Regions from separate parts of the Pseudomonas xantholysinigenes genome, predicted to be linked through region 2. Evidence: predicted binding sites of a transcription regulator. Region 2 holds the regulator's gene; each other region holds the start of a gene.
What was found. Region 2 encodes sigma-54, which starts transcription at its own class of promoters, with help from an activator protein. Its sites were predicted from a motif close to ANTGGCATNNANNTTGCTNT; they were not measured.
Positions count from the first base shown of each region.

Region 1 (10,129 bases), 570 kb from region 2:
ATCCACCGCCTGCCCTGGAGCGACGAGCCACGCGCCCTGGCGATCTGCGATGCGGTCGAACTCGATGGCGTGCCGTCCGGGCTGTCCAGTCGCGGCCAGCTGAAGGCGGTGCTGGCGCGTTATGCCGAGCGTGGTCTGGCGCCAGTGGTGGCCACCGAGCTGGAGTTCTTCGTCTTTGCCCCCAATACCGACCCCGCCCAGCCATTCCTGCCGCCGCTGGGCAAGGACGGGCGTCGGGAGATGGGCCATTCGGCCTTCAGTGTCAGTTCCAACAATGGCCTGCGCCCGTTCTTCAACGAGGTGTACCGCTGCATGGCGGCGCTCGGGCTACCGCGCGACACCTTCATGCACGAGATGGGCGTCAGCCAGTTCGAGATCAACCTGCTGCATGGCGACCCGCTGCTGCTGGCCGACCAGACCTTCCTGTTCAAGCATTTGCTCAAGGAAGTCGCGCTCAAGCATGGCCTGAGCGTGGTGTGCATGGCCAAGCCGTTGGCGCACACGCCGGGCAGTTCGATGCACATTCACCAGAGCCTGGTCGAGATCACCAGCGGGCGCAATGTGTTCAGCGACGAGCAGGGCGCGCCAACCGACACCTTCCACCATTTCATCGGCGGCTTGCAGGCCTGCCTGGCCGACTTCACCGTGCTGTTCGCGCCTCACGTCAATTCCTACCAGCGTTTGTGCCACCCTTATGCGTCGCCCAACAATGCCTGCTGGTCCGAAGACAACCGCGCCGCCGGGCTGCGCATCCCGGCCAGCTCGCCGGTGGCGCGACGGGTGGAAAACCGCCTGCCGGGTGCCGACGCCAATCCGTACCTGGCGATTGCCGCCAGCCTCGCCGCCGGGCTGCATGGCATCGAGCGGCAGATCGTGCCGGCGGCGGCCATCCAGGGGGAGTTCGAGGTGCCGGAGCACCTGAGCCTGCCCTGCACCTTGCATGCGGCACTGGAGCGCCTCAAGCGCAGCGCCCTGGCGCGGGAACTGTTCGGCCAGGAGTTCATCGAAGGCTACATCGCCACCAAGACCCTCGAGCTGACGGATTTCTTCGATGAGATCACGCCGTGGGAACGCCGTGTACTGGCGGCGCAGGCCTGAACGCGACACGCCCTGTACCGCGTACGTCGCCGGTGGTTTTTTTCGCTGCCGGGGGCCTGCGCGGTCAGGCAATTGCCCTTATGCTTGCTTGCACCGCCGCCACCTGACCAGGGAGCTTTTCGGAACGCATGCGACAGATCTGGAAGTCTTTTCGTTCGCTGTATTTCGCCGCCCTGATGATGTTGATCGGCTCGGGCCTGCTCAGTACCTACCTGGCCTTGCGCCTGGCGGCCGAGCATGTCGACAGCCTGTGGGTCGGCGCCTTGATGGCGGCCAACTATTTCGGCCTGGCATTGGGAGGCAAGATTGGCCACCGGCTGATTGCCCGGGTCGGTCACATCCGCGCCTATGCCACCTGCGCCGGCATCGTCGGCGCGGCGGTGCTCGGCCATGGCCTGACCAGCTGGTTGCCGGCCTGGGTCGGGCTGCGGATGATCGTCGGCCTGGGGATGATGTGCCAATACATGGTCATCGAGAGCTGGCTCAACGAACAGGCCGACGCCAAGCACCGTGGTGCGGTATTCAGTGGCTATATGATCGCCTCCTACCTGGGGCTGGTGCTGGGCCAGTTGATCCTGGTGGTGCACCCGCAACTGGGGCCGGAACTGCTGATGTTGGTGGCCATGTGCTTTGCCCTGTGCCTGGTGCCGGTGGCCATGACCCGGCGTATCCACCCCGCGCCTTTGCGCCCGGCGCCAATGGAACCGAAGTTTTTCATCAAGCGGGTGCCGCAGTCGTTGTCCACCGTGCTGGGCTCCGGCTTGATCGTCGGTTCCTTCTATGGCTTGGCACCGCTGTATGCGGCCAACCAAGGATTGTCCACCGAGCAGGTCGGCTTGTTCATGGGTAGCTGCATTTTCGCCGGCCTGGTGGTGCAGTGGCCGCTGGGCTGGTTATCCGACCGCTATGACCGCGCAGTGTTGATCCGCAGCGCGGCGATCGGCCTGGCGCTGGCGTCGGCGCCGCTGGCGATCCTGCCGAGCGTGCCGTTGGCACTGCTGTTTGCCATTGGTTTTGTCATTTCGCTGTTGCAGTTCTGCCTCTACCCCTTGGCGGTGGCCTTCTCCAACGACCATGTGGAGAGCGAGCGGCGGGTGTCGCTGACGGCCATGCTGTTGGTGACCTACGGTGTCGGCGCCTGTATCGGGCCGCTGGCCGCCGGTGTGCTGATGAAACTGCTCGGGGCGCAGATGCTGTACGCCTTCTTCCTGTTCTTTGCCCTGGTGCTGGTGTGGCGCATCAGGCCGAAAGCGGTGACCGGCTTGCACCAGGTCCAGGATGCGCCGTTGGGGCACGTGGCGATGCCGGCGGCAGGCTCGCCATTGTCGGCGGCGCTTGACCCGCGGGTCGATGAGCAGACGGTGCAGGATGTGATGCAGGCGCCGGTGGCGGCGGAGGATACCGAGGAAGAAGATAAAGGCGCTCAGGTAGCGCCGCCTGAGGCCGGGGAGGGCAGGAGCTGAGTGCATTCCTGACGCCCACGACTATCGTGCCGGAACGAAAACGCCACCCGAAGGTGGCGTTTTTCTTAGTAGTCGTCTTTATCGAAGCGCCGCGCTTCTCGCTGTAGCTGGTAGACGAAGCTTTCGATCTTGCGCTGGGCCTGGCCATTGAGGTTGTGGAAGCGCACACCGGCGAAGGTGGTGTTGATGCGTTCTTCGTAGTGCAGGTGGCGCAGTTCGACCAGGGTGTCGGTCAAGCCCAGGGGATTGCCGGCCTTGAAGCGCTCGTAGACCTGGCCCAGTTGCAGGCGCTCTTCGACATTGCCTTCGAAGCGCAGCTTGCAGCCGGTGGCGGAAATGTCCAGCAGCTTGCCGCGCAGCCCGCCATTGCCCTTGAGGTGGGTGCCGTCGAGGACGATGTCGACCAGTTGCGACAACTTCAGCGCGGCGCGGAAGGCGTTGCGGCGCTGGTGGTAGGTGATTTCCGTCGGCAGAGGGCCGCGGTAGCAGCGATGGCCATCGATCTCGGTGATGGTCAGCGGGATGTCGCTTTCCCAGGCGATGCGCACGCCATCGTGGAAACCTTCGATGCGGAAGGCCTCGCCGTTCTCGATGTACTTTTCGCCGTCGCGCGGGATCATCTCGTCCAGTGCCAGTACCCCCGCCTCGCGGTCGACATGCACCACATAGCTCTGGAAGCGCTGGCTGCGCTCATGGAAGCTGATGATCAGCGGATCGTGGCTCTCCAGCAGCTGGCGCAGGTTGGCCGTAATCTCCAAAGGAGTGGTCAGCACCTTCGGTGGCTGGGGAGCATCGGATTCATTGAACACGGGTTTTCAATCTCCAGGCAAAAACGACACACGCAATTAACGGCATTTTGCCAGTATGTTCCGTGCCTTGATACCACTAATCACACTTGGCTGATCGCGCGCGGCTTGGCCATCGGCGAGGTGCCGCCGCGGGCGTCGTAGAGCGACGGAGAGTCGCCACCCTGGAGGATTCGCACCTGGTTGGCGGTGACGTGCTGCTGCACCTGGATGATCTGGCCGTTGGTGGCGTTCACCTGTTGGCAGGCGTCCATCAGGTTGCTCAGCTCGGCGAGCCGGGCGAGGATGGCCTGGCCATTGCTCGACTGGGCGGCCAGGGCTTCTGCGCCGGCACGATCGGCGCTGAGGCCGAGGCTGGCGAGCAGTTGGCTGCGGCGCCGACCCTGCTGCTCGAGCAAGATGATCAACGACTGTTTGCGGGCCAGGATCTGCTCCAGTACGGCCATGTCGCGGCCATGCAGGGCTATCGCTTCGTTTTGCAGAAGTTCGAGCAGTTCCTGCGTGGGCGCGATGTCGTTTTCGATCAGTTGCAGCAGAGTGATGTCGTGCATGGCTAACTCTTGGCGTGTTGCGTCCTGGAAGTCAGCGCGCCTGAAGGTCAGCGCTGGGCTTCGAAATCAAGCAGTTTGCTGGCGACCCGGTCGGCATCGACCTTGTAGCTGCCGTCGGCGATGGCCTGCTTCAACTCGGCCACGCGGGCGCTGTTGACGGTCGGCTGGTCGCGCAGCTTGTCGCTGATCTTCTGCAATTGCTGGGCCTCTGGGCTCAGATGTACCGCTTCTCCGCTGGCGCTGGCGTGTTTTGGCGCCTCGCTGGCTTCACCGGTCTTCTCGGTGGTGCCTGGCGCGGCATTGCCGCGAACGCCGCCCGTGATGGACGGAGAATTATTCAAACGACTGAAGTCGATGACCATGATCAGAACCCCTGGGTATTAGGACGCATGCCTGGTTTTCGGCCAACCCGAAAGAAACTTTAGGCAGGAAAGCGACACTGCCTCAAAGCCAGCCTGCGTCACCCGATTCCCGACACAGTTTAGGGCGCCCGCTTGCGCACCGCCAGCTTTCCGTCGTCGTTTCGTCACCTGGGCTACATGGCCACCTCGACCTGGCCGGGCCCGGTCACCCTGGCCTTGACCACGCGCTTGGAATTGAGGTTGCGCACGCGGATCTGTGTTTGCAGGCCGCCCTTGTCCAGCGCCTCTCCCGGCATGCGCACGCTCAGGCTGCCGCTGCGGGCGATGATCACCACATGGTCGCCCTTGCGCACCACTTCGGCCTGCTCCAGGTGCTGCTGGGTGAGAACCTGGTCGAGTACCGTCGGGCGCAGCAGCTTGAGGCCCACGGCCTGGTCCAGCTGGGTCAGGTAGCTCTGGCCGAGGGTGCCGACATCGCGCTGGCGCAGGGCCACGTCGCCCTCGCTGACCACGCTGTCACGTTTGAGCGGACGGGTCATGACCACCACGTCGCGCAGCAGGCGCACCTGGGCGGGGACGAACACCGTCCACGGCGCCGTGCTGTCGCAGCGCACCCGCACCGTAACTCGTCCCAGAGGGGTAGGGCTTTCCAGCGAGGCGTCCAGCGGCTGGCTGCACAGTGGCATGCGCAGGCGCGGGTCGAGCTTGTTCACTTCGATCTCGTAGCGGCCCTGGGTCTGGGTGGTCGCCAGATAATCCTCCACGGTGAATTCAAGAAACCCTTGAGTGACACCGATAAGCTGTTCAGGCAAGGTAAAAGTGTCCGCCAGCGTCTTGATGCCGGGTACCATCAGGCACAACGCGGCCAGGGAGCCGGTCAGCAGGCGCGTCAGTCGTCGGAAAAATGTCGTTTTCGTGTACATGGCGCTCAAAAAAGCAAAGCCCGTGCCGACTTGGTACGCAGGCAATCGTTGAAGGAGTCCGGCATGGCTGGAGTGATGGATTCGGTCAACCAGCGCACGCAGCTGGTGGGGCAGAATCGCCTGGAGCTACTGTTGTTTCGCCTCAATGGCGACCAGCTCTACGGCATCAATGTGTTCAAGGTCCGGGAGGTGCTGCAGTGCCCGGAACTGACCTTGCTGCCCAAGTCCCATCCGGTGGTGCGCGGGGTGGCCAACATTCGCGGGGCGACCATTCCTATCCTCGACCTGTCGATGGCCACCGGCCTTCCGCAGCTGAAGGAAGAAACGCGCAACAGCTTCGTGATCATCACCGAGTACAACACCAAGACCCAGGGCTTCCTGGTGCACTCGGTCGAGCGCATCGTCAACATGAACTGGGAAGAGATCCATCCGCCACCCAAGGGTACCGGGCGCGATCACTACCTGACCGCGGTCACCCGGGTCGACAACCGCATGGTCGAGATCATCGATGTGGAGAAGGTGCTGGCCGAGGTGGCGCCGTCGTCCGAGTCGGTGTCCGAGGGTGTGATCGATGCCGAGGTGCAGGACAAGGCGGTGATGCTGCGGGTGCTGACGGTCGATGATTCATCGGTGGCGCGCAAGCAGGTGAGCCGGTGCCTGCAGACCGTCGGCGTCGAGGTGGTGGCGCTCAATGACGGTCGCCAGGCCTTGGACTACCTGCGCAAGCTGGTGGACGAGGGCAAGCGTCCGGAGGAGGAATTCCTCATGATGATCTCGGATATTGAAATGCCGGAAATGGACGGCTATACCCTCACGGCGGAGATCCGCAGCGATCCACGCATGCAAAAGCTGCACATCTGCCTGCATACTTCGTTGTCTGGGGTATTCAACCAGGCGATGGTCAAGAAGGTCGGCGCCGACGACTTCCTGGCCAAGTTCAAGCCGGACGATCTCGCCCAGCGCGTGGTCGATCGGATCAAGGCGAGTCATTGAAACGGCCGGGGTTCGCCCCGGCGCACGCGGTTTATAAGAAAGAGGCGGCAGCATTGTCTACGGGTAATTTGGATTTCGAACAGTTCCGGGTCTTCCTGGAGAAAGCCTGTGGCATCCTGCTGGGCGAGAATAAGCAGTACCTGGTCTCCAGCCGTCTCAACAAGCTGATGGAGCAGCAGGGCATCAAGTCGCTGGGCGAGCTGGTGCAGCGCATCCAGACCCAGCCACGCGGTGGCTTGCGCGAGCAGGTGGTCGATGCCATGACCACCAACGAGACGCTGTGGTTTCGCGACACCTACCCGTTCGAGGTGCTCAAGAACAAGGTGATCCCGGAGTTCATCAAGAACAATCCCGGCCAGCGCCTGCGCATCTGGTCGGCGGCCTGTTCGTCCGGGCAGGAGCCGTACTCCATCTCCATGGCCATCGACGAGTTCGAACGCACCAACCTGGGCCAGTTGAAGATGGGCGCGCAGATCGTCGCCACCGACCTGTCCGGTGCCATGCTCAACAACTGCAAGACCGGCGAGTACGACAGCCTGGCCATTGCCCGCGGGCTGTCCCAGGAGCGTCTGCAGCGCTACTTCGATACCAAGGGGCCGGGGCGCTGGGCGATCAAGCCGCCGATTCGCAGCCGTGTCGAGTTTCGCTCCTACAACCTGCTCGACAGCTACGCGCCGCTGGGCAAGTTCGACATCGTGTTCTGCCGCAACGTGCTGATCTACTTCTCGGCCCAGGTCAAGAAGGACATCCTCATGCGTATCCATGGCACGCTCAAGCCCGGTGGCTATCTGTTCCTGGGCGCCTCCGAGGCGCTCAATGGCCTGCCGGACCACTACCAGATGGTGCAGTGCAGCCCAGGGATCATCTACCAGGCCAAGTGAGGCGGGTGGCAGGCGGCAACGAAAGGCCGGCATCGCGAGATGCCGGCCTTTTTCATGCCTGCGCGCTGCGGGTTCAAACATCCGCCGTCAATATTTTGTTTTGCCGCCCTGGCATCCGTTCGATTGCCGCCTGGCGGCTGCAAAGCGGAAGCACTTTGCCGCTTTTCTGGCAGCGGTGGCTCATCGTTGCTGATGCAAACCCCGAGTTCAAAGGCTTTGATCGGGTTGGCACAGCCCTTGCTATAGCTCAGACAACGCAACGCTGGTCAACCTTCGAAGGTTCCCCGACATGAGCATCAGCTTCGACAAGGCCCTTGGCATCCACGAAAAGGCATTGGGCTTCCGCGCCCAGCGCGCCGAGGTGCTGGCCAACAACATCGCCAACGCCGACACGCCGAACTACAAGGCGCGCGACATGGACTTCTCGTCAGTGCTCGCCGCCGAGTCCGACAAGCAGCAGAGCGGGCGTATCGCCCTGGATCGCACCAACAGCCGTCACATCGAGGCAGAAGGCCTGGCAATGATGGACGACACGTTGAAGTACCGCACGCCGATGCAGCCGTCGATCGACCAGAACACCGTGGACGCGCAGATCGAGCAATCGAACTACACGGAAAACGCCGTTGGCTTCCAGGCCAGCTTCACCTTGCTCAACAGTAAATTCAAAGGGCTGGTATCGGCCCTGCGCGGAGAGTGACCATGTCCCTTGCCAGTGTCTTCAATATCGCCGGTAGCGGCATGAGCGCGCAGAACACGCGCCTGAACACCGTCGCCTCGAACATCGCCAACGCCGAGACCGTCTCGTCGAGCATCGACCAGACCTACCGCGCCCGCCACCCGGTGTTCGCCACCACCTTCCAGCAGGCCCAGGCCGGCGCCGGCCAGTCGCTGTTCGAGGATCAGGGCGAGGCGGGGCAGGGGGTGCAGGTCAAGGGCATCATCGAGGACCAGAGCAACCTCGAGGCGCGCTACGAGCCGAACCACCCGGCGGCGAACAAGGACGGCTACGTCTACTACCCGAACGTCAACGTGGTCGAGGAGATGGCCGACATGATCTCCGCCAGCCGCGCGTTCCAGACCAACGCCGAGCTGATGAACACCGCCAAGAACATGATGCAGAAAGTGCTGACCCTGGGTCAGTAAGCAGGGAGCCGAAATGACTACCACCAATACCGATAACCAGGTCGGCAGCGGCTACCTGGAGTCGCTGCAAAAACCTGCCAGCAAGAACAACGGCAGCACCGGCCAGGCCGGCAGCGCGCTGGGCAAGGATGCGTTCCTGCAGTTGCTGGTGACGCAGATGAAGAACCAGAACCCGCTCGATCCCCAGGACAACGGCGAGTTCGTCGCGCAGCTGGCCCAGTTCAGCAGCCTCGAGGGCATCCAGTCGCTGAAGGAGTCGGTCGACGGCATCCTCACCGGCATCGGCTCGTCCCAGGCGCTGCAGGCCACCTCGCTGGTCGGTCGCTCGGTGATCGTGGCAAGCGACAAAGCGGTGGTCGATACCACCAAGAGCTTCAATGGCCAGGTCGTGGTGCCCTCGAACATCACCGAGGGCAAGGTCACCATCAAGGACAAGGACGGCAACGTGGTCAAGACCATTGGCCTGGGTGCGCAGAAGGCCGGTACCGCCGACTTCATCTGGGACGGCAAGAACGAGAAGGGTGAGGCGGTCGACCCGGGTACCTACACCTTCAGTGCCGAGACCAAGGTCGATGGCAAGGCCAAGACGCTGGCCACGCTGCTGCCGGCCAAGGTCAACAGCGTCAGCTTCCAGAACGGCAGCGAGATGATGCTCGACCTGGCCGGTATCGGCAAAGTCGGCATCTCCAAAGTCACCACCATCGGAATTTAACGCCGCAGAAACGGCACAAGGAGCGAGTAAATGTCTTTCAATATCGGCCTTAGCGGTCTCTATGCGGCGAACAAGGCTCTGAACGTTACCGGCAACAACATTGCCAACGTCGCCACCACCGGTTTCAAATCGTCCCGTGCCGAATTCGGCGACCAGTACTCGCAGTCCATCCGCGGCACTGCCGGCGGCAAGACCCAGGTTGGCAGCGGTGTGAAGACCATGGCGGTCTCGCAGATGTTCAACCCGGGCAACATCAACGGTACCGGCCAGGCGCTGGACATGGCCATCGACGGCAACGGTTTCTTCGCCCTGAACGACAACGGCTCGCGCATCTACACCCGTGCCGGCGCCTTCTACAGCGACAAGGAAGGCTACGTGGTCAACGCCAGTGGCGCCAACCTGCAGGGCTATCCGGTGGATGACAACGGCAAGGTCATTCCGGGCGCGCTGACCGACCTGAAGATCGACACCTCGAACCTGGCGCCGAAGCCGACCGGTCGGATCAATGAGACCGTCAACCTGAACTCCAGCGACAATGCGCCATCGGTTTCGCCGTTCGACCCGGCCACCGTCGGTAGCTACAACTACAAGTTCAACACCCCGGTGTACGACAGCCAGGGCAACGAGCACCAGATGAACCAGTACTTCGTCAAGGAAGCTGGCACCAATACCTGGAGCATGTACACCACCATCGATGGTCGTAACCCGGCCGATCCGACCCTGGCCACGCCGCTGAAGAACACCCTGCCATTCACCACTGCGGGCAAACTGAACACCGCGGCCATGACCTCCGGTACGGTCACGGGTGGCCTGACCATTGCTCCCGACAAGACCTTCACGCTCGACGCCTGGATTCCAGCCGAGAAGAATGCCGCAGGCAACTGGGTAAGCAACGGCGCGGTGATGCGCCCAGGTGGCGTGGCCCTGGACATGCTGGCCACCACGCAATACAACGCGGCCTCGGCCACTACCGCCAAGGATCAGGACGGCTATGCCACTGGTGAGCTGGCCGGCCTGACCGTCGATCAGAGCGGCAACATGTTCGCCAACTTCACCAACGGTCAGAACAAGGTCATCGGCCAGGTGGCGATTGCCAACTTCGCCAACTTGCAAGGCTTGACGCCAGTCGGCGGCACTGCCTGGAAAGAGTCCTACGCTTCGGGCGTACCGATCATCGGCGAGCCGGACACCGGCACC
Region 1 covers NZ_CP077095.1:3,902,804-3,912,932, reverse strand. The annotation lists gene HU772_RS17360 (glutamine synthetase family protein) at 1-1,098, shown strand, start outside; gene HU772_RS17355 (MFS transporter) at 1,227-2,561, shown strand; gene HU772_RS17350 (flagellar brake protein) at 2,627-3,370, opposite strand; gene HU772_RS17345 (flagella synthesis protein FlgN) at 3,451-3,918, opposite strand; gene flgM (flagellar biosynthesis anti-sigma factor FlgM) at 3,966-4,280, opposite strand; gene flgA (flagellar basal body P-ring formation chaperone FlgA) at 4,454-5,203, opposite strand; gene HU772_RS17330 (chemotaxis protein CheV) at 5,267-6,196, shown strand; gene cheR (protein-glutamate O-methyltransferase CheR) at 6,250-7,077, shown strand; gene flgB (flagellar basal body rod protein FlgB) at 7,367-7,774, shown strand; gene flgC (flagellar basal body rod protein FlgC) at 7,777-8,220, shown strand; gene flgD (flagellar hook assembly protein FlgD) at 8,234-8,932, shown strand; gene flgE (flagellar hook protein FlgE) at 8,963-10,129, shown strand, end outside.
Region 1: flgB (flagellar basal body rod protein FlgB) is a predicted target of sigma-54. The motif match lies at 7,302-7,321, and genes of this name have one in related genera.

Region 2 (10,129 bases):
GCGGCTATTGCAGGCCAGCCAGGACGCGCGTCTGCCCCAGGCGCTGCGTGACGCCGCGTTGCGCCACAGCGCGCGGACCTACACCGAGTTGCTGAGTTTCATCGCCGAATATGGCCAATACCCGCGTACCGAACGCCTGCTCAATCGCCAGGCGCCGGCGGCCAGCGAGCTGGCCGTGCACGCGGATATCACTGATCGCACACCTGCCTACGGAATCCACTGATATGCCGCATACCTTGCCTGCGTTGCCCTATGCCTACGATGCACTGGAACCGCACATCGACACCCAGACCATGGAGATCCACCACAGCAAGCACCACCAGACCTACATCAACAACCTCAATGCCGCCATCGATGGCACCGAGTGGGCCGAATGGCCTGTTGAGCAGTTGGTCGGCGCCGTCCGGCAGCTGCCCGAGAAGCTGCAGGGCGCGGTGATCAATCAAGGGGGCGGGCACGCCAACCACACCCTGTTCTGGACCGTGATGTCGCCCAAGGGCGGCGGCCAGCCCGAGGGCGAGGTAGCCAAGGCCATCGCTGCCCAGCTCGGCGGCTTCGAGGCCTTCAAGGAGGCGTTCACCAAGGCCGCGCTGAGCCGTTTCGGCAGCGGCTGGGCCTGGCTCAGCGTCACCCCGGACAAACACCTGGTGGTGGAGAGCAGTGGCAACCAGGACAGCCCGCTGATGCATGGCAACACCCCCATCCTCGGCCTGGACGTGTGGGAGCATGCCTACTACCTGAAGTACCAGAACCGTCGTCCGGAATACATCGGTGCCTTCTACAACGTGGTCGACTGGGCCGAAGTGGAACGTCGCTACCTTGAAGCCCTGAAGTGAGTCTGGCCGGCATGCGCTCCGAGGTGATGTCTGTCAGCAGTGTGCGCCTGTTCCGCCTGGCGCTGGGGACCTTGCTGTTGCTGGTCGGCACCGCGTTGCTGGTAGCGCGTGGCATCGCCTGGCTGGACCTGGAGCCGCGCATGCTGCGGGCCCTCGAAGGGGGCGCCTTGTGCGCGCTGGGGACGGCCTTGGGCGCGGTACCGGTGCTGGTGATCCGCAACATGCCGGTGGCGGTTGCCGACACCTTGCTCGGTTTTGGTGCCGGGGTGATGCTGGCGGCCACGGCGTTCTCGTTGATCATCCCGGGGCTGGATGCCGCGCAATCCATCGGCTTCAGCCCTTGGGGCGCCGGTGGCGTCATCAGCGCCGGTCTGCTGTTTGGCGCGCTGTGCCTGTTTCTGGTCGATCTCAAGGTCTCTGGCGCCTCGCCGGAGGCTTTGGTCGGCAACGATCAGCAGCCAGTGATCGCTGCACGGATCTGGTTGTTTGTGATCGCCATCATTGCCCACAACATCCCCGAAGGGATGGCCATCGGCGTGTCCGCAGGGGGCGGCATGCCCGATGCCGATAGCCTGGCCATGGGTATCGCGCTGCAGGATGTGCCGGAGGGGCTGGTGATCGCACTGGTGTTGGCCGGGGCGGGGATGCCGCGGTTCAAGGCGTTTCTGATCGACGCCGCGTCGGGGCTGGTCGAGCCGTTGGCCGCGGTGATCTGCGCCTGGTTGGTCAACATCGCCGAACTGCTGTTGCCGTTGGGTTTGGCCTGCGCGGCGGGAGCGATGCTGCTGGTGGTGACCCAGGAGATCATCCCCGAGTCACGCAGCAATGGGCATCACCGCCTGGCGAGCCTGGGGCTGTGTGTCGGGTTCTGCTTGATGATGGTGATGGATACGGCGATGTCCTGAGGCCACACGGCCCCTGTAGCCCCGGCAATCGCGCAGTTGTGCTGAAGTCCCGGGGCCGCTACGCAGCCCTTTCGCGACACAAGGCCGCTCCTACACGAAGCGCGCAGTTGCTTGCGGCGTTCACTCGCCTTCGTCGAAGAAGTTCTCGATCAACGCGACCAGTGCATCCATGGCTTCAGCGTCCTGCTCGCCCTCGGTGTGCAGGTGCACCGGCGTGCCCTTGCCGGCGGCGAGCATCATCACCGCCATGATGCTCTTGCCATCCACCAGCTTGTCCGGTGCGCGGCCCACCCGTACCTGGCAGGGGAAGCGTCCGGCCACGCCGACGAACTTGGCGGCTGCCCGGGCGTGCAGGCCCAGCTTGTTGATGATGGTGATTTCGCGGGCGGGCATCGTGGGGCGGATATCCTGTGGGCTAGAGGTCGCGGTGACGGACCTGGACGTTTTTCAGGGATTGCTGGAGCAACTGGCCAAGCCGCTCGGTGATGTAAACCGAACGGTGATGGCCGCCGGTGCAACCGATGGCGATGGTGACATAGGCGCGATTGCTGGCGGCGAAGCGCGGCAGCCACTTGAGCAGGTAGCTGGAGATATCCTGGAACATCTCCTCGACGTCCGGCTGGGCTGCCAGGTAGTCGATCACCGGCTGTTCGAGGCCGGAATGCTCGCGAAGTTCCGGCTTCCAGTACGGGTTGGGCAGGCAGCGCACGTCGAACACCAGGTCGGCGTCCACCGGCATGCCGCGCTTGAAACCGAACGACTCGACCAGGAAAGCGGTACCTGGCTCGGGTTGGTTGAGCAGGCGCAGCTTGATCGAATCGCGCAGCTGGTAGAGGTTCAGGCTGGTGGTGTCGATCTTGAGGTCGGCCAGGTCGGCGATCGGCCCCAACAGTTCGCTTTCGACGCGGATGGCTTCGGCCAGCGAGCGGCTGTCGTTGGTCAGCGGATGGCGCCGGCGGGTTTCCGAGAAGCGCTTGAGCAGGGTTTCTTCGTCGGCGTCCAGGTACAGCACATCACACTGGATGTGTCGTGCGCGCGCCTCTTGCAGCAGTTCCGGAAAACGCGACAGGTGGCTGGGCAGGTTGCGTGCGTCGATGGACACGGCGACCTTGGGCTGCAGCAGCTCGGTATTGATCAGGGCGTTTTCCGCCAACTGCGGCAACAGGCCCGCGGGCAGGTTGTCGATGCAGTAGTAGCCGTTGTCTTCCAGCACGTCGAGGGCGGTGCTCTTGCCGGAGCCGGAGCGGCCGCTGACGATGATCAGGCGCATGTTCAGTGCTCGTTCTGTACGTCCAGGACAACCTGGTACAGGGTCTCGCTGCTGTCGGCGGCACGCAGGCGATCGCGAACCTCCTTGCGATCGAGCATGCTGGCGATCTGGCGCAGCAGTTCCAGGTGCGCATCGGTGGCGGCTTCCGGGACCAGCAGGACGAACAGCAGGTCGACCGGGGCGCCGTCGATGGCATCGTAATCGATGGGGGCATCCAGGTGCAGCAGGGCGCTGACTGGCGCCACGCAACCTTCGAGCCGGCAGTGGGGAATGGCGATGCCATTGCCAAAACCGGTGGATCCCAGTTTCTCGCGAGCGATGAGCTTGTCGAAGACGTCCTGCATCTCCAGCTCGGGGACTTGCTCGGCGATCAGGTTGGCGACCTTTTCCAGGGCGCGCTTTTTACTGCCGCCCGGCACGTTCACGAGGGAACGGCCGGGGGTCAGGATGGTTTCAAGTCGGATCATGGATGAGGGGTATCAGCGGGCGGCCGCACCTTGCAGCAGGCTTTGCTGTTTTTCCTTGTGTTTTTTCAGTTGGCGGTCGAGCTTGTCAGCCAGGGCGTCGATCGCGGCATACATGTCTTGGTGTTCGGCATTGGCGACCACTTCGCCACCGGGAATCTGGAGTGTGGCTTCAATCTTCTGCTGCAGCTTCTCGACTTTCATGATCACCGTCGCGTTGGTGATCTTGTCGAAATGACCCTCCACGCGGGCGAGCTTCTCGAGCACGTAATCGCGCAGTGGCTGGGTGACTTCTACATGCTGTCCACTGATGTTGACTTGCATACAGCTTCTCCTTTGTTGCCCGTGCATAAAGAGGCAGGTCTTGCACCTGCCACTGAAACGCGGTGGCACATCCCGGGGCTACATCAGTCGCTTGCGCTCGCTCGAGGGGGCGATCCCCAACGACTCGCGGTACTTGGCGACGGTGCGACGGGCTACCTGGATGCCTTGTGCCTCCAGTAAACCAGCGATCTTGCTGTCACTCAATGGCTTTTTCTGATTTTCCGCCGCCACCAGTTTCTTGATGATCGCGCGAATCGCCGTGGACGAGCATTCGCCGCCTTCGGCGGTGCTCACATGGCTCGAGAAAAAGTATTTCAGTTCGTAGATGCCACGCGGGGTGTGCATGTATTTCTGCGTGGTCACCCGGGAAATGGTCGACTCGTGCATGCCTACCGCCTCGGCGATGTCGTGCAGCACCAGTGGCTTCATGGCCTCGTCGCCGTGGTCGAGGAAGCCGCGCTGGTGCTCGACGATCTGCGTCGCCACCTTCATCAGCGTTTCGTTGCGGCTCTGCAGGCTCTTGATGAACCAGCGCGCCTCCTGCAGCTGGTTGCGCATGAAGGTGTTGTCGGCGCTGGTGTCGGCGCGGCGCACGAAGCCGGCATACTGCGGGTTGACGCGCAGGCGCGGCACGGCCTCCTGGTTGAGCTCGACCAGCCAGCGTTCGCTGTCCTTGCGCACGATCACGTCGGGCACCACATACTCGGGCTCGCTGGACTCGATCTGTGAGCCGGGGCGCGGGTTCAGGGTCTGTACGAGCTCGATGACCTGGCGCAGCTCGTCTTCCTTGAGCTTCATGCGCCGCATCAGCTGGCTGTAGTCGCGGCTGCCGAGCAGGTCGATGAAGTCGGTGACCAGGCGCTGGGCCTCGCTCATCCACGGCGTCGAGGCCGGCAGTTGACGCAATTGCAGCAGCAGGCACTCACCCAAGGAGCGGGCGCCGATACCGGCGGGCTCGAACTGCTGGATGCGGTGCAGCACCGCCTCGACCTCGTCCAGCTCGATGTCGAGCTCTGGGTCGAAGCCTGCGCAGATCTCCTCGAGGGTGTCTTCCAGGTAGCCCTGTTCGTTGATGCTGTCGATCAGGGTGACCGCGATCAGGCGGTCGGTGTCGGACATCGGCGCCAGGTTGAGTTGCCAGAGCAGGTGGCTTTGCAGGCTCTCGCCCACCGAGGTGCGGGTGGTGAAGTCCCACTCGTCGTCATCGTTGCTGGGCAGGCTGCTGGCGCTGGTCTGGTAGATGTCTTCCCAGGCGGTGTCGACCGGCAGTTCGTTGGGAATGCGTTCGGCCCATTCGCCGTCTTCCTGGCTCTCGGCGTTGGCGCTCGGCTCCTGGAAGCTGTTGTCCTGGACTTCGGCGACCGGTTTGCTCTCGGCGTTGTCCGCCATCGGGTCGCTGTTGTCGAAATCGTCGCCGTCTTCCTGACGTTCGAGCATCGGATTGGATTCCAGCGCTTCCTGGATTTCCTGCTGGAGGTCCAGGGTGGAGAGCTGGAGCAGACGGATGGCCTGTTGCAACTGCGGGGTCATCGTCAGTTGCTGGCCCATTTTTAGGACGAGCGATGGTTTCATGGCAGGGGCTTAATACCTTGTTTGCCGGCGCGCATGCGCCATCCACTACACGTAGGGCGCGTGGGCGCCGAATTTAAGCAAGTTATATGCCTGAAATTGCAGCGTTTGCCTAGAGCACTGTAACAACTTAAGCCTCGATCAGGCTTGTGCGCCAGTGCTCCGGGCAGACCGGGGTCAGAGTCGGAACTCGTGCCCCAGGTACACTTCCTTGACCAGCTGGTTGGCCAGGATGGTCTCGGCATCGCCTTCGGCGATCAGTTGGCCATCGTTGACGATGTAGGCGGTCTCGCAGATGTCCAGGGTCTCGCGAACGTTGTGGTCGGTGATCAGTACACCGATGCCCTTGTTCTTGAGGTGGTGGATGATCTGCTTGATGTCGCCGACGGAGATCGGGTCGACACCGGCGAAGGGTTCGTCCAGCAGGATGAACTTGGGCGCGGTGGCCAGGGCACGGGCAATTTCGACCCGGCGGCGTTCACCACCGGACAGGCTCATGCCCAGGTTGTCGCGAATGTGGCTGATGTGGAATTCCTGCAGCAGGCTTTCCAGTTCCTTGCGCCGGCCCTCGCGGTCGAGGTCCTTGCGGGTCTCGAGGATCGCCATGATGTTGTCGGCCACCGACAGCTTGCGGAAGATCGAGGCTTCCTGCGGCAGATAGCCGATGCCGGCCTGTGCGCGGCCGTGCATGGGCTGGTGGCTGACGTCGAGGTTGTCGATCAGGACGCGGCCCTGATCGGCCTGGACCAGGCCGACGATCATGTAGAAGCAGGTGGTCTTGCCGGCGCCGTTGGGGCCGAGCAGGCCGACGATCTGGCCGCTGTCGATGGACAGGCTGACGTCGCGCACGACTTGCCGGCCTTTGTAGCTCTTGGCCAGGTGCTGGGCTTTGAGGGTTGCCATTTACTCGGCCTTTTTCTTCGGTTGAATGACCATGTCGATACGCTGACGCGGTGCAGTCACGTTGCCGCCACGACCGGCGGTCGCCACCTGGGACTTGGTGTTGTAGACGATCTTCTCGCCTTCGGTGGTGTTGCCTTCGTTCTCGACCTTGGCGCGGTCGGTCAGGATTACCGTGTCCTTCTGCGCCTGGTACTGGATGGTCACGGCCCAGCCTTTCATCTTGTCCGGCTTGGCGGCGCTCTGCTGCTGCTCGAAGTAGGCCAGGTTGCCCACCGAGGTGACCACGTCGATGTCGCCGTTGGCGGCACGGGTCATGGTCACGGTGTTGCCTTTGATCATCATCGAGCCTTGGGTGATGATCACGTCGCCGGTGTAGGTGGCAACGCCCTGTTTGTCGTCCAGGTGGGCGTTGTCCGCCTGGATGCGGATCGGCTGGTCACGGTCGTTCGGCAGGGCGAAGGCGCTCGCGCTTCCCAGTGCTACGCCCAGGCTGAGCAGAAGGGGGATGGTTTTAACGAGCCTCATACTGTCCTCTTACGTTAGAGAGCAGGTCCATCCTGCCTTCTTTCAAATACGCTTTCATTCCTTTGCCCGTAGTTGTGCCACCGGCGCCGTCGATTCTAACGGCTTGCTCGGTCTGCGCATATTGCTTCTGCGGGAACACGGTCATGCGTGTGCTGGTGATGATGGTTTCGCGTTGCTTCTCGTCGGTGCGCGCCACGCGCACATCGTCGATCAGTTCCACCTCGCTGCCGTCCGGGTTGACCTCGGCGCGCTTGCTCTGCACGTGCCACGGGTACTCGGTGCCACGGTACATGTGCAGGTCGGGCGTGGTCACCAGGGTGACCTCGCTGGCCTTCAGGTGCTCGACCTTGGCGGCGGTCATTTCGTACTGCAGCTTGCCATCGGGCAGGAACTGCAGGCTGTGGGCGTTGATGGCGTAGTAGTCGATGGCGCTTTCGTCGACCTGTGCCGTGGGCTGGTCGAGGAAGCTCTCGGGGCTGATGTTCCAGTAGCCGACCGCTGCCAGTACGGCGGCGATCACGCCAAGCAGCGCAAAATTGCGAACCTTCTTGCTGAACATGGGGGGCCTTACAGGTAGTTGGCGTTGGCAGCGTCCAGGGTGTCCTGGGCCTGCATGATCAGTTCGCAGAATTCGCGGGCGGCGCCTTCGCCGCCGCGTGCCTGCGTCACACCGTGGGCGTGCTGGCGCACGAACGGCGCGGCATTGTGCACGGCCATGCCCAGGCCCACGCGGCGGATGACCGGCAGGTCGGGCAGGTCGTCGCCCAGGTAGGCGACCTGTTCATAGCTTAGATTGAGTTCGGCGAGCAGGCCGTCGAGCACCACCAGTTTATCCTCGCGGCCCTGGAACAGGTGCGGGATGCCGAGGTTCTTGGCCCGGCGCTCGACCACTGGGGTCTTGCGCCCGCTGATGATCGCGGTGGTCACGCCCGAGGCCATGAGCATCTTGATGCCCTGGCCGTCGAGGGTGTTGAAGGTCTTGAACTCGCTGCCATCCTCGAGGAAATACAGGCGCCCGTCGGTGAGCACGCCATCGACGTCGAACACCGCCAGTTTGATGGCCTTGCCGCGTTGCATCAGGTCCTGGTTCATTTACATCACTCCGGCGCGCAGCAGGTCGTGCATGTTCAGGGCGCCGGTCGGGCGGTCGTCCTGATCGACGACCACCAGCGCGCTGATCTTGTGGTCTTCCATGATCTTCAGTGCCTCGGCGGCGAGCATCTCGGCGCGGGCGGTCTTGCCGTGCACGGTCATGACCTCGTCGATGAGCGTCTTGTGCACGTCGATGTTGCGATCCAGGCTGCGGCGCAGGTCGCCATCGGTGAACACGCCGGCCAGCTTGTCGTCGTTGCCCAGGACCACGGTCATGCCCAGGCCTTTGCGAGACATTTCCAGCAGCGCGTCCTTGAGCAGGGTGCCGGTCCTGACCACTGGCAATTCGTCGCCGGCGTGCATGACGTTTTCGACCTTCAGCAACAGGCGACGGCCCAGCGCGCCACCGGGGTGGGAGAACGCGAAGTCCTCGGCGGTGAAACCGCGAGCCTCGAGCAGGGCGATGGCCAGGGCATCGCCCAGTGCCAGCGCCGCGGTGGTCGAGGAGGTTGGCGCCAGGTTGAGCGGGCAGGCTTCCTGGGCGACGCTGGCGTCGAGGTTGACCTCGGCGGCCTGGGCCAGGGGCGAGTCCGGATTGCCGGTCAGGCTGATCATCTGGATGCCCAGGCGCTTGATCAGCGGCAGCAGGGTGACGATCTCGGCGGTGCTGCCGGAATTGGACAGGGCCAGAATGACATCGTCACGGGTGATCATGCCCATGTCGCCATGGCTGGCCTCGGCCGGATGCACGAAGAACGCCGGGGTGCCGGTGCTGGCCAGGGTGGCGGCAATCTTGTTGCCGATGTGCCCCGACTTGCCCATGCCCACCACCACGACCCGGCCCTTGCTGGCCAGGATCAGCTCGCAAGCTTTGACGAAATCGCCGTCGATGCGGGCCAGCAGGGCCTCCACGGCCTCGACTTCGAGGCGCAGGGTGCGCTGGGCGGATTGGATCAGCTCGCTGGATTGGGTCATGTCGGAACGCAATGCCTGATGAAAAGGCGGCGATTATAGCCGCAATGTGTGAAACGCTCATCCATCGAATGTCATATGTCTGTCGTGCCAGCCTGTCTATGCCCTGAACGAGTCGGGTGATGGCCTTGGGGCGGGCCTATCAGCGGTGCTATAGTTCGCCGCTATTCGGCCTGCCACAGGCGCGTGTGCCTTCCTGACGAAGGCCGGCGTCAACTAGGCGAGGCTGCACTAGCAAGGAGTCTAGATGAGTGTGGATAGCGCCTGTGCGGTCGAGTTGAAGGGCGTCACCTTCAAGCGCGGTTCGCGCAGCATTTTCAGCAACGTGGACATTCGTATTCCCCGCGGCAAGGTCACCGGCATCATGGGGCCTTCGGGGTGTGGCAAAACCACCCTGCTGCGCCTGATGGGCGCGCAGTTGCGCCCGTCCAGCGGTGAAGTCTGGGTCAACGGCCAGAACCTGCCGGCGCTTTCGCGCAGCGACCTGTTCGATGCGCGCAAGCAGATGGGCGTCCTGTTCCAGAGTGGTGCATTGTTCACCGACCTCGATGTCTTCGAGAACGTCGCCTTCCCCTTGCGCGTGCATACGCAGCTGTCGGACGAGATGATCCGCGACATCGTGCTCATGAAGCTGCAGGCCGTGGGCCTGCGTGGCGCCATCGACCTGATGCCCGACGAGCTGTCCGGTGGCATGAAGCGCCGCGTGGCATTGGCCCGGGCGATTGCGCTGGATCCGCAGATCCTCATGTATGACGAGCCGTTCGTCGGCCAGGACCCGATCGCCATGGGCGTGCTGGTGCGCCTGATCCGCCTGCTCAACGATGCCCTGGGCATCACCAGCATCGTGGTTTCCCACGACCTGGCGGAAACCGCCAGCATCGCCGACTACATCTATGTGGTGGGTGATGGCCAGGTGCTGGGGCAGGGCACGCCGGCCGAGCTGATGGGCTCGGACAACCCGCGCATCCGCCAGTTCATGAAGGGCGACCCGGACGGTCCGGTACCTTTCCATTTCCCTGCGCCTGACTACCGCGCCGATCTGCTGGGGACGCGTTGATGCGCAGAAAATCCTTACTCGAACGTATCCGCCTGTTTGGCCGCTCGGCCATCGATGTGCTGGCCGTGCTGGGGCGCTCCTGCCTGTTCCTCGGGCACGCGCTGATTGGTCGCGGCGGCATCGGCGGCAGCTTCCAGTTGCTGGTCAAGCAGCTGTATTCGGTCGGCGTGCTGTCGCTGGCGATCATCGTCGTGTCCGGTGTGTTCATCGGC
Region 2 covers NZ_CP077095.1:4,475,148-4,485,276, reverse strand. The annotation lists gene HU772_RS20080 (DUF2753 family protein) at 1-223, shown strand, start outside; gene HU772_RS20075 (superoxide dismutase) at 225-836, shown strand; gene HU772_RS20070 (ZIP family metal transporter) at 848-1,741, shown strand; gene HU772_RS20065 (HPr family phosphocarrier protein) at 1,862-2,134, opposite strand; gene rapZ (RNase adapter RapZ) at 2,157-3,011, opposite strand; gene ptsN (PTS IIA-like nitrogen regulatory protein PtsN) at 3,014-3,478, opposite strand; gene hpf (ribosome hibernation-promoting factor, HPF/YfiA family) at 3,491-3,799, opposite strand; gene HU772_RS20045 (RNA polymerase factor sigma-54) at 3,878-5,371, opposite strand; gene lptB (LPS export ABC transporter ATP-binding protein) at 5,546-6,271, opposite strand; gene lptA (lipopolysaccharide transport periplasmic protein LptA) at 6,272-6,796, opposite strand; gene lptC (LPS export ABC transporter periplasmic protein LptC) at 6,783-7,355, opposite strand; gene HU772_RS20025 (KdsC family phosphatase) at 7,364-7,888, opposite strand; gene HU772_RS20020 (KpsF/GutQ family sugar-phosphate isomerase) at 7,889-8,863, opposite strand; gene HU772_RS20015 (ATP-binding cassette domain-containing protein) at 9,108-9,917, shown strand; gene mlaE (lipid asymmetry maintenance ABC transporter permease subunit MlaE) at 9,917-10,129, shown strand, end outside.

Region 3 (10,129 bases), 2.5 Mb from region 2:
TATGCCGAGGCGTTCGACTACCCCGATGCCGAGGCCGTGTTCGAGGAGATCCGCCGTTTCCACAATCCGGCCACCGGTTATGACCTGCGTGGCATCGACTATGCCGAACTGCGCCAGGGGCCACGGCAATGGCCGAGCGCGCCGGGGCAGCAGGGCGCGCGCAGCCCGCTGCGCTATGTCGGCGAGAGCGGGCTAGCCTTCCCCACGCCCAGCGGCAAGGCGCGGTTCTTCGCCCGGCCCTGGCTGCCGCCGGCGGAGTCGCCCGATGACGCCTTCCCCTTCGTGCTCAACACCGGCCGGGTGCAGCACCAATGGCACACCCTGACCAAGACCGGCAAGGTGGCGAGCCTGAACAAGCTCGAGCCAGGCCCGTTCGTCGAAATCCACCCCAGCGACGCGCTGCACCTGGGTATCCGCGACAAGGACGCGGTGGCGGTGCGTTCGCGCCGTGGCCGGGCGCAACTACCGGCGCGGCTCAGCGAACGGGTGCAGCCCGGCAACTGTTTCGTGCCCTTCCACTGGAACGACCTGTACGGCGAGGGCCTGGCCATCAATGCGCTGACCTGCGACGCGGTCGACCCGACCTCTTTGCAACCGGCCTTCAAGCATTGCGCCGTGGCCCTGGAACGGGTGGCCGGCGAACGTATCGAGGTCGTCGACCTGAACCACCTGGCGCCTGCGACCATGCCCAGCAGCGCCTTGGCTCCTCGGCATCGCGTGTTGTGGGCGTCGCAGACCGGCAATGGTGAAGGCCTGGCCGAGCGCTGCGCGCAACGTCTGGGCGAGGCGGGCCTGGCGGTGGAACTGAGCAGCATGGAGGCCATCCACCCGACGCAGTTGCAGGGCGCCGCCAGCGTGGTGCTGATCGCCAGTACCTTCGGCGATGGCGAGGCGCCGGACAGCGGCGTGGCGTTCTGGCAGGCGTTGCAGCAAGCGCAGGGCGTCAGCTGCGCCGCCGTGCCTTATGCGGTGCTGGCCCTGGGCGATTCGAGCTATGCGCAGTTCTGCGGTTTTGGCCGCAGGCTCGACCAGCGCCTGGCCGACCTTGGAGCCCGGCGCCTGTTGGCGCGAGTCGATTGCGAGCCCGACTGCGAAGCGGCATTCAGCGCCTGGCTCGATGCCTTGCTGCCTAAGCTGGGTGGCAAGGCGCTGGCGCCACCGACAGCGCGCGCCGGCAAGCCGCAACCCTGGCTGGCGCCTGTGCTGGAAAACCGTCTGCTCAGCGGCCCCGGTTCGAGCAAGGAAACTCGGCAACTGGTGTTCGACCTGCGTGGCAGCGGCCTGAGCTATCAGCCCGGCGACGCCCTGGGCGTATGGCCGCGCAATTGCCCGGCGCTGGTCGATGAACTGCTGGCGCTGATGGGGCTGGATGGCCTGGCTCCGGTCGAGCTGGACACCTTGCCGGCGATGCCATTGCGCACCGCACTGGAACGCCACCTGGACATCACCCAGGTGCGCCGCGCGCAGCTTGAGGTGTTCGCCGAGCAGGCCGAGGGCTTGCGGCGGCTGTTGCAGCCCGAGTGTGAAGCCGAGCTTGGCGACTGGTTGTGGGGGCGGCAGTTGGCCGATGTGCTGATGGCGTATCCCCAGCAACTGCCCATGGCCCGCTGGTTGTCATTGCTCAAGCCCTTGCAGCCGCGGCTGTATTCGATCAGTTCCAGTCCCTTGGCCCATCCCGACCAAGTGCATCTGACCGTTTCCACTGTGCGTTACGGCGTGCGCAAGGGGGTGTGTTCGACCTTCCTCGCCGACCGGGCGACGGCCCTGGAGGTGGCGATTTTCCCGCAGCCCTCGAAGCGCTTTCACCTGCCCGAAGATGACAGCACGCCGATCATCATGATTGGCCCGGGGACTGGCATCGCACCGTTTCGCGGTTTTCTCGAGGAGCGTGAACAACGGCGGGCAAAGGGCGGCAACTGGCTGTTCTTTGGCGAGCAGCATGGCGCCTGTGACTTCTACTACCGCGAACAGCTGCAGGCTTGGGCAGCCACCGGGCATCTGCGTCTGAGCACTGCGTTCTCCCGCGACCAGCCCGAAAAACTCTACGTGCAACAACGGCTGCTGGAGCACGGCGCCGAGCTGTGGCAGTGGCTCGAGGCGGGAGCGATCATCTATGTCTGCGGCGATGCCCGGCGCATGGCCAGGGATGTAGACGGCGCCTTGCGACAGCTGGTGGCCGAGCATGGCGGCATGACGGTCGCGGCAGCGCAGGCCTATGTCGAGGGGTTGGCGAAGAGCAAGCGCTATCGGCGCGATGTGTATTGAGCGCACCAGCCTGGTGAGCGCTGCACCAGGCTGGTTCAATTGTTGGGCCTTGTGTTGGATGCGTCATCAGCAAGGCCCCGCAGTGCACGACCTGGCGGGCAATTGGCACAGTCCCTGCTTTGATCCAGCTACAACAACCCCACCGATCAACGGCGATCGCCCAGGGGCCCCTGATGACACCTACAGGCAAAGGCGCCTGGAGCTTCGGCTCCAGGCGCCTTTTTGCGTTTTCCGTGAGCGAGGATCGGCTATGCAGGCAACAGCGAACGAGGCACAACGACCGCGACTGGTCATCGTCGGCAATGGCATGGTCGGCCATCACTGCGTCGAGCAACTGATCGCGCGCGGCGCCTTGCAGCGCTTCGAGTTGCATGTGTTCGGCGCCGAGCGCCAGCGCGCCTACGACCGCGTGCACCTGTCGGAGTATTTCACCGGCAGCTGCGCCGAGACCCTGGCGCTGTGCCCGCCGGGCTACTACGCCGACAACGGCGTGCACCTGCACCTGGGCGAGGCGGTGCTGGAGATCGATCGCCAGCGCCAGGAACTGGTTACCGCAGAAGGTCGCTACGCCTACGAGCAACTGGTCCTGGCCACCGGGTCCTATCCGTTCGTGCCGTCCATCGAGGGCTCCAGCGGCCATGCGCGTCTGGTCTATCGCACCCTCGATGATCTCGACGCGATCCGTGCCGCCGCCCGCGATGCCCGCCGTGGCGTGGTGGTGGGCGGGGGCTTGCTCGGCTTGGAGGCCGCCAACGCGCTCAAGTCATTGGGCCTGGACGCCCATGTGGTGGAGTTCGCCCCGCGGCTGATGCCGGTGCAGCTCGACAGTGAAGGCGGCGCTGCGTTGCGCGCGCGCATCGAGGCGCTGGGGGTTGGCGTGCACCTGGCGCGCGCCACCCAGTCGATCAGCGCGGGCGAGCATCACCGCTACCGAATGAACTTCGACGGCGGCGAGCACCTGGAAACCGACCTGGTGGTGTTTTCCGCCGGCATCCGCCCGCAAGACGCTCTCGGCCGCGCCTGCGGCCTGGAGATTGCCGCCCGTGGCGGCGTGGTGATCGACGACCACTGCCGCTCCAGCGACCCGCGGATCTTCGCCATCGGCGAATGCGCCGCGTGGAACGGCTGCGTGTTTGGCTTGGTCGCCCCGGGCTACGCCATGGCGCGCAACCTGGCGGCACTGTTGGTGGGCGAGGCGGCGAGCGGATTCAGCGGCGCCGACATGTCGACCAAGCTCAAGCTGCTGGGCGTCGATGTCGGCTCCATTGGCGATGCCCAGGGCGCCACGCCCGGGGCGCGCAGCTACCGCTTCATCGATGAGGCCACGGCCTCGTACCGGCGTTTGGTGGTGGATGCCAGCGGCACGCAGGTACTCGGCGCCGTGCTGGTGGGCGACAACAGCTACTACGACACCTTGCTGCAATACGCCCAGAACGGCATCAAGCTGCCGGCCGATCCGGCCACCTTGATCCTGCCGCAGGGGAGCGGCGCGCCGGCCCTGGGCGTCGATGCCCTGCCTGCCGGCGCGACCATCTGCTCGTGTCACAACGTCAGCAAGGGCGCGGTGTGCGCCGCCATCGACAGCGGCTGTGGCGACCTGGCCACGGTCAAGGCCTGCACCAAGGCCGCCAGCGGTTGCGGGGGCTGCGCGGCGCTGCTCAAGCAGGTGGTCGAGCACGAGCTGGGCGCCCGCGGCGTGAGCGTGGACAACAGCTTGTGCGAGCACTTCAGCTACACCCGCCAGGAGCTCTACGGCCTGGTGCGGGTCGAAGGCATCCGCAACTTCGCCGACCTGCTCGCCCGCCACGGCCAGGGCCATGTCGGCTGCGACATCTGCAAGCCGGCGGTGGGCAACATCCTCGCCTCGTGCTGGAACCAGCCGATCATGGACCCGGCCCTGGTGCCGCTGCAGGACACCAACGACACCTTCATGGCCAACATGCAAAAGAACGGCACCTACTCGGTGGTGCCACGCATTCCCGGCGGCGAGATCACCCCGGACAAGCTGATCGTGATCGGCCAGGTGGCGAAAAAGTACGACCTCTACACCAAGATCACCGGTGGCCAGCGCATCGACCTGTTCGGCGCGCAGTTGCACGAGTTGCCGTTGATCTGGGGCGAGCTGATCGCCGCCGGCTTCGAAACCGGGCACGCCTATGGCAAGTCGACGCGCACGGTGAAGTCCTGCGTCGGCAGCACCTGGTGCCGCTACGGCGTGCAGGACAGCGTGGCCATGGCCCTGCGCCTGGAGGACCGTTACAAAGGCCTGCGCTCGCCGCACAAGCTCAAGTTCGCGGTATCGGGTTGCACCCGCGAATGCGCCGAGGCACAGAGCAAGGACATCGGCGTGATCGCCACCGACAAGGGCTGGAACCTCTATGTGTGCGGCAATGGCGGCATGCGCCCGCGCCACGCCGAGCTGTTCGCCACCGACCTGGACGACGAGACCCTGGTACGCCTAATCGACCGCGTGCTGATGTTCTACATCCGCACCGCCGACAAGCTGCAGCGCACCTCGGTGTGGCGCGAGAACCTCGAGGGCGGGCTGGACTACCTCAAGGCGGTGATCATCGACGACAGCCTGGGCCTGGCCAACGAACTCGAGGCGCAGATGCAGCATGTGGTGGAGCAGTACCAGTGCGAATGGGCCAATGCCTTGAGCGACCCGGAGAAACTCAAGCGCTTCCGTACCTTCGTCAACGACCGGCGCGCCGACCCCGACCTGCACTTCGTCCGCGAGCGCGGCCAGCGTCGCCCGGCGGCGCCGTTGCAGCTGATTCCGATCCATGAGGAGGTTGTCTGATGAGCAAGTCCACTGTTGCGGTTGCGAGTGAAACCCTGTGGCAGGTGGTGTGCCAGGCCGGCGACCTGGTCGCCGATTCCGGGGTGGTGGTGTGGCATGCCGGCGCGCAGGTGGCGCTGTTCTATCTGCCTGGGCAGGGCAGGGAATTGTACGCAGTCGAAAACCGTGACCCGAGATCCGGGGCGAACATTATCGGCCGCGGACTGGTGGGTAATCTGCAGGGGAATGTGGTGGTCGCGGCACCGCTATACAAGCAGCACTTTTGCCTGGCCAGCGGTCGCTGCCTGGAACAGCCCGGGCAGGCGCTGCGGGTATGGCCAGTGCGCCTGAACGGGGGGCGCGTGGAGTTGCAGCTCGGTTGAGCAGCGGTTCATTCCTGCGCGGCGGCCCTGATCTTGGCCAGGCCATTGACCAGGGTCTTGATGTCATCCGGGCTGCCACCGCGGTCAATGCGGTTCGACCACTTGGGGAAGTACAGCTTGAACAACTGGTTGCCGTCCTCGGTCAGGTTGGCCTTGGTCACTTCGAATTGTTCGTCGAGCGAGCCGTCGGCGTGGTACGGGCTCTCGGTCAGTAGCGCGTTGTCCACCAGAAAACGCATCAGCGCCTGGGTCATGTGCGTGGCCAGGGTGCGATAGCTGGTGTTCTTACTGCTGGCCAGCATGGCCGGGTAGCTGTAGCGGATGATCTTCATTTAGGCTCCTGTCAATCGATGCGGATAATACGTGACATGTCGTCAACCTCGACCACTTTCTTGCTCCCCGGGATACGCACATAGGTACCACCGTTGGCGCGAATGGTGGCTTCCTTCGCCCGTTGCACGCCCTTGGGCGCGGTCCCGCTGGTGACTTCGATCGCACGCCACCTGCCATCCTTGGTCTTGACCACGAAATCGAGTATGCGTGATCCCTTGACCTTGCCGATCTCGATGGCATCGTCCACCAGGCTGACGATCTTGCCGTCGGCATTGCGCAGATGGCGCTGCTTGAGCACATTCTTCTTGCCGAACATGGCCTTGAGGATCTTGTGGATCTTGGCTTCGCGCAGGTCGCCGGAAATCTTGTTGGCGATCTTGCACCAGCCCAGTGGGTCTATCCATGCCAGTGGATTCGGCGCGTACAGGTAGACGTTCAGCCCGCCCTGGAGATTGATCGGGTCAGGCTGGGTGTAGCGGCCGATGTCCGGGTCATAAAAACGGAAGGTGTTGTAATGCAGACCGGTCTCGCGGTCGACGTACTGCCCGGCGAAGTGCAGGTTCTGCTGCCTGGACTGCCCAGGGTGGCGCCACTCGTCGATGAACCTGCCCCAGACCTCATGTGCGGCGCGCCAGACCGTTGTGCCTTCAGCGTCCGTGAGCTGCTCCGGCAGTCCGGCCAGGTTGGTGTGGAAGTAGAACACCTCTTCGCTGCCGGGCACCCCATCGATACGGGCAACCGGCACATGGCTGTCGGCATCGGCGTAAAGGTAGAGGCTTGGCTTGCCGTCCTGGACCTCCTGGAGCAGGCGCACTCCCTGCCAGTGGAAGCGGGTCTGGCTGATGGCCTCTGCGGTACCCTCGCGATAGAGGGCCTTGCCGGTACGACGGCCAAGCGGGTCATAGGCGAATTCGACCCGCTCGCGCACCGGGCCACGCTGCTGGTGGACCCGGATCAAGCGCTGCTCGGCGTCGTACTCGAACCATTGGGTCAGGTGACGGCCACTGCGCTTTTCGCTGAGGCGGCCGAACCGGTCGTAGCGGTAACGGCAGTCCTGGTGCACATGGACGCGGTCGTGTCTGGCTGAAGTGCCAGTATCGCGGTTGTCCTGCAGGTTGCCAGCGTGGTCGTAGGCGTAGGCCTCGACCAGGCCATTGGTCTCGCCAAGCTCGCGATGCCAGGCAGCGTGGATGCGTTGGGTTGGGCCGTAGGCGTATTGGGTGCCGCGCTGCCGACCAGTGTCATGGCTTGCGCCCGGATAGTCGGTGACCACCTGGGCGACCAGGTTGTCGCTGGCATCGTAGTGGTAGTCCCTGGCTAACAGGGGAAGTTCTGCGGCCGTCGCCGTACCCAGGTACTGCGCACGCTGGATGATGCGCCCGGCATTGTCGCGGCGGGTACGGGTCTGCAGGCGTCCCTGGGTCCGCAACACCTCTTCATGCAGGCTGTCGCGCTCGAAATCACAGATCAGTTTGCCATCGAGGTTGAGCTGATGCAGGTGGCCACTGCCGTAGTAGAGGTGGTTGATGCGCCGGTTGTCCGGGAGGGTCAGGGTCTGCAGGTTACCCAGTTCGTCATGGCTGTACCGCAATTCACCTTCGGGGTGGCTTTCAGCCAACAGTTGGCCCAGGGCGTCATGGCGAAAGTCCAGTTGCTGGCGTTCACCGGCGGTGTTGGTGAAGGTGATTGACACCAGGTTGTCGGCGGCATCGTAGGCGTAGTCTGTAACACCATCGGCACTGCGCTTGCGCAGCAGGCGGCCGGCTACATCGTGTTCGTAGTCCAGGCGCTGGGCCATGCTGTCGGCCGTCGGTGCGGTATTGGTCAGCGGTGGTTCGACTTCGCCAGAGGGGTGGTGCCAGGCGGTGCGAACCGCGTCCGTCACGCCATACTCGAAGCTGAGCCCGCTGCCGTCCAGGTTCTGCTGGGCGACCTGGCGATCAAGGGCGTCCCATTCGAAACGGTAGTGCTCATCATTCTGGTTGGTCAGTCGCTGCAATCGACCATAGGCGTCATAACTCAGCCGCACTGTCATGCCCAAGGCATCGGTACGTTGGAGCAGACGCCCGCTACCGTCGTAGCGCCAGCGTGTGACGTTGTTGCCAGGGTCGGTGTGGCTCACCACCTGCCCGGCGGCATCCCGTTGGTAGCGGTCAAGGCGGCCGTCGGCGGCTTCATACTCGACCAGGTAGCCACGCCGGTCATGGCGAAACTGTTCACGCTCGTCCCTGGCATTCGAGGTTTCGCACAGGTTGCCGCGGGCATCGTAGCGGTAGCGGGTCTGCTGGCCGGAGCAGTCGCGGTGGTCGAGCAACTGGCCTTGGTCGTTCCAGTGCAGATGACGTTGCTTGCCCAAGGCATCGGTCACTTGTACCAGCCGCCCCTGGCGGTCATAGCGGTAGTGGGTTTCGTGTCCCAGCGGATCGCGTTCGCCGAGCAGGTTGCCGTGGCGGTCATAGGACCTGCGCGTTGTGTGTCCGCCGCGGTCGGTAATGGCTAGCGGCAAGGCCCAGTGGTCGGTGTAGGTGATGCTTTCGATGCGCCCCAGCGGATCGCGACTGGCAATCAGCCGTCCCAATCCGTCGTAGCTGTAATGCCACTCGCCGCCCTGGGGGTCGATCAGGCGCAACGGCATGCCACCTGGCAGGTCCTCCTGCCAGATCCGGCCCAGCGGGTCGATGTGCCGGTAGATCTCGTGGTGAGGTCCCCAGTGGTAGTGGTTTTCGCGGCCCAGGCCATCGATCACCTGGGTCAGGCCGCGCGCCAGGTCGTACTCGAAGCGGTACTCTTGGCCATCGCTGCCCCAGTGCCGGACCACCCGCCACTCATGCTCGGCCTGCGGCTCCAGCAAAGGTGGCATGCGATAGCGGCCATCCTCAGGGTAGCTGACCTGCGGTTTCTGGACGGGCACGTCGAAACGTGCCCATTGATAGTGACGCACAGCACCACTGGGCAGCGTATGACTGGCCATCAGCCCGTTGTCGTCATAGCTGAACTGGCGCACCACCTGGCCTTCTGCGTCGAGGACCGCGGTCAACTGTTGGCCTGCGCTGTAGTGATAGCTGACCAGTGTTTCCCGACGCTCGACCTCGAAGCGCTCGCCAGGTTGCAGGTAAAGACGCTGGATATCGATGACGCGGCGGCTACCGCTAGCGGCGTAGCGCAACTCGATGAAGGTGCGGCCGAACGTGTCACCGAGAAACTGAAGCCGCCCATCATCGTCGTAGAACAGCAGCAGCTCGTTCAGATTACGGTCACCCAGCTTGACCAGCCGCGAGCGCTGTGGCTGGACGGGATCGGTCTGGAACACCTGATAGCGGCCAGCATGAATGTCCTCGACGACGGTGATGCCGGCGTCCTGATGGAAGAAGGCCAGGCCGTCGAGCATGCTGACGAACGCACTGCCGGGCTGTAACTGCCCCAGCTCCAGGCGGTTGCCCACTTCGTCCACATAGATCCACAACTCGCCGCCTTCGGGATGGGCGACACGTTCTATCCGCACTTCATAGGGCACGCTCCAGCCCCTGCCGAACAGGCCGTCATCACGCAAGTCGGCGCTGTGATAAGTGCGTGCCCAATCGATCGGTACCAGCGCCGGCAGGTCGAAATCGACATCCTGCGCGCCCTCCTGCAGCTTGGCTCCGGTCGAGGGCAGCACCGGGTTGCCGATGGTGCAGGCCCTGCCGGACTTAGGCGTGCCTTTGCGGGCGATGAGCATTCCGGCCACCAGGCCGAAGACTTTCGCCAGTGCGCTCTTGCCGTCGCGGATGTCGCGCACGGTCATGGTCTTGCCGCCGATGCGCACGTTGGGCGAGAACGTCATGCCGATCGGGCCGTCGCAGGTGGTCTTGTCGCCGACGCGGGCAGCGGGTTGGCCATTGATGAAGACCTTGCCCGAGCCCTGCGCGACGAACTGTTCGGGCATGGGCGGATGCTTGCTGCAGATCGCCTTGTCGTGAGGCCTGGGGTCGGTGTTAGGGTCCGCAGGCGTGGTCACCGGTGGGTTGAAGATGTCATGGATGGCCGACGCCATGCCGAGCACCGGCAATAGCAGGGTGCCGGCAGCCATGGCGTAGGCACCGACGGTTTCCAGCACCGAAGGTTCGGCTGCGGGTTCGCCGGCGCCTGCCGTGGCTGGCCCGGTACTGACACCAGCCGCCCGCGCCGCGCGCATCCCGTTGACCCGAGTATTGTGCGAGCCTGTTTCGATCGTACCGTACGGCTCCGGCGGAAACATCGAGTTACCGATCCAGTCGCTGAAGTCGGTGATGCGCTCGCCAATGCTCTTCTCGTCGCCCGTGGGCAACATGCTGGCGGCGCTCACCAAGGCGCCAGCGATCAGCGGCGTCAGCGTGGCGGCAGCGCC
Region 3 covers NZ_CP077095.1:1,405,420-1,415,548, forward strand. The annotation lists gene HU772_RS06440 (bifunctional nitrate reductase/sulfite reductase flavoprotein subunit alpha) at 1-2,265, shown strand, start outside; gene nirB (nitrite reductase large subunit NirB) at 2,516-5,068, shown strand; gene nirD (nitrite reductase small subunit NirD) at 5,068-5,430, shown strand; gene HU772_RS06455 (hypothetical protein) at 5,439-5,762, opposite strand; gene HU772_RS06460 (RHS repeat-associated core domain-containing protein) at 5,774-10,129, opposite strand, start outside.
Region 3: nirB (nitrite reductase large subunit NirB) is a predicted target of sigma-54. The motif match lies at 2,367-2,386, and genes of this name have one in related genera.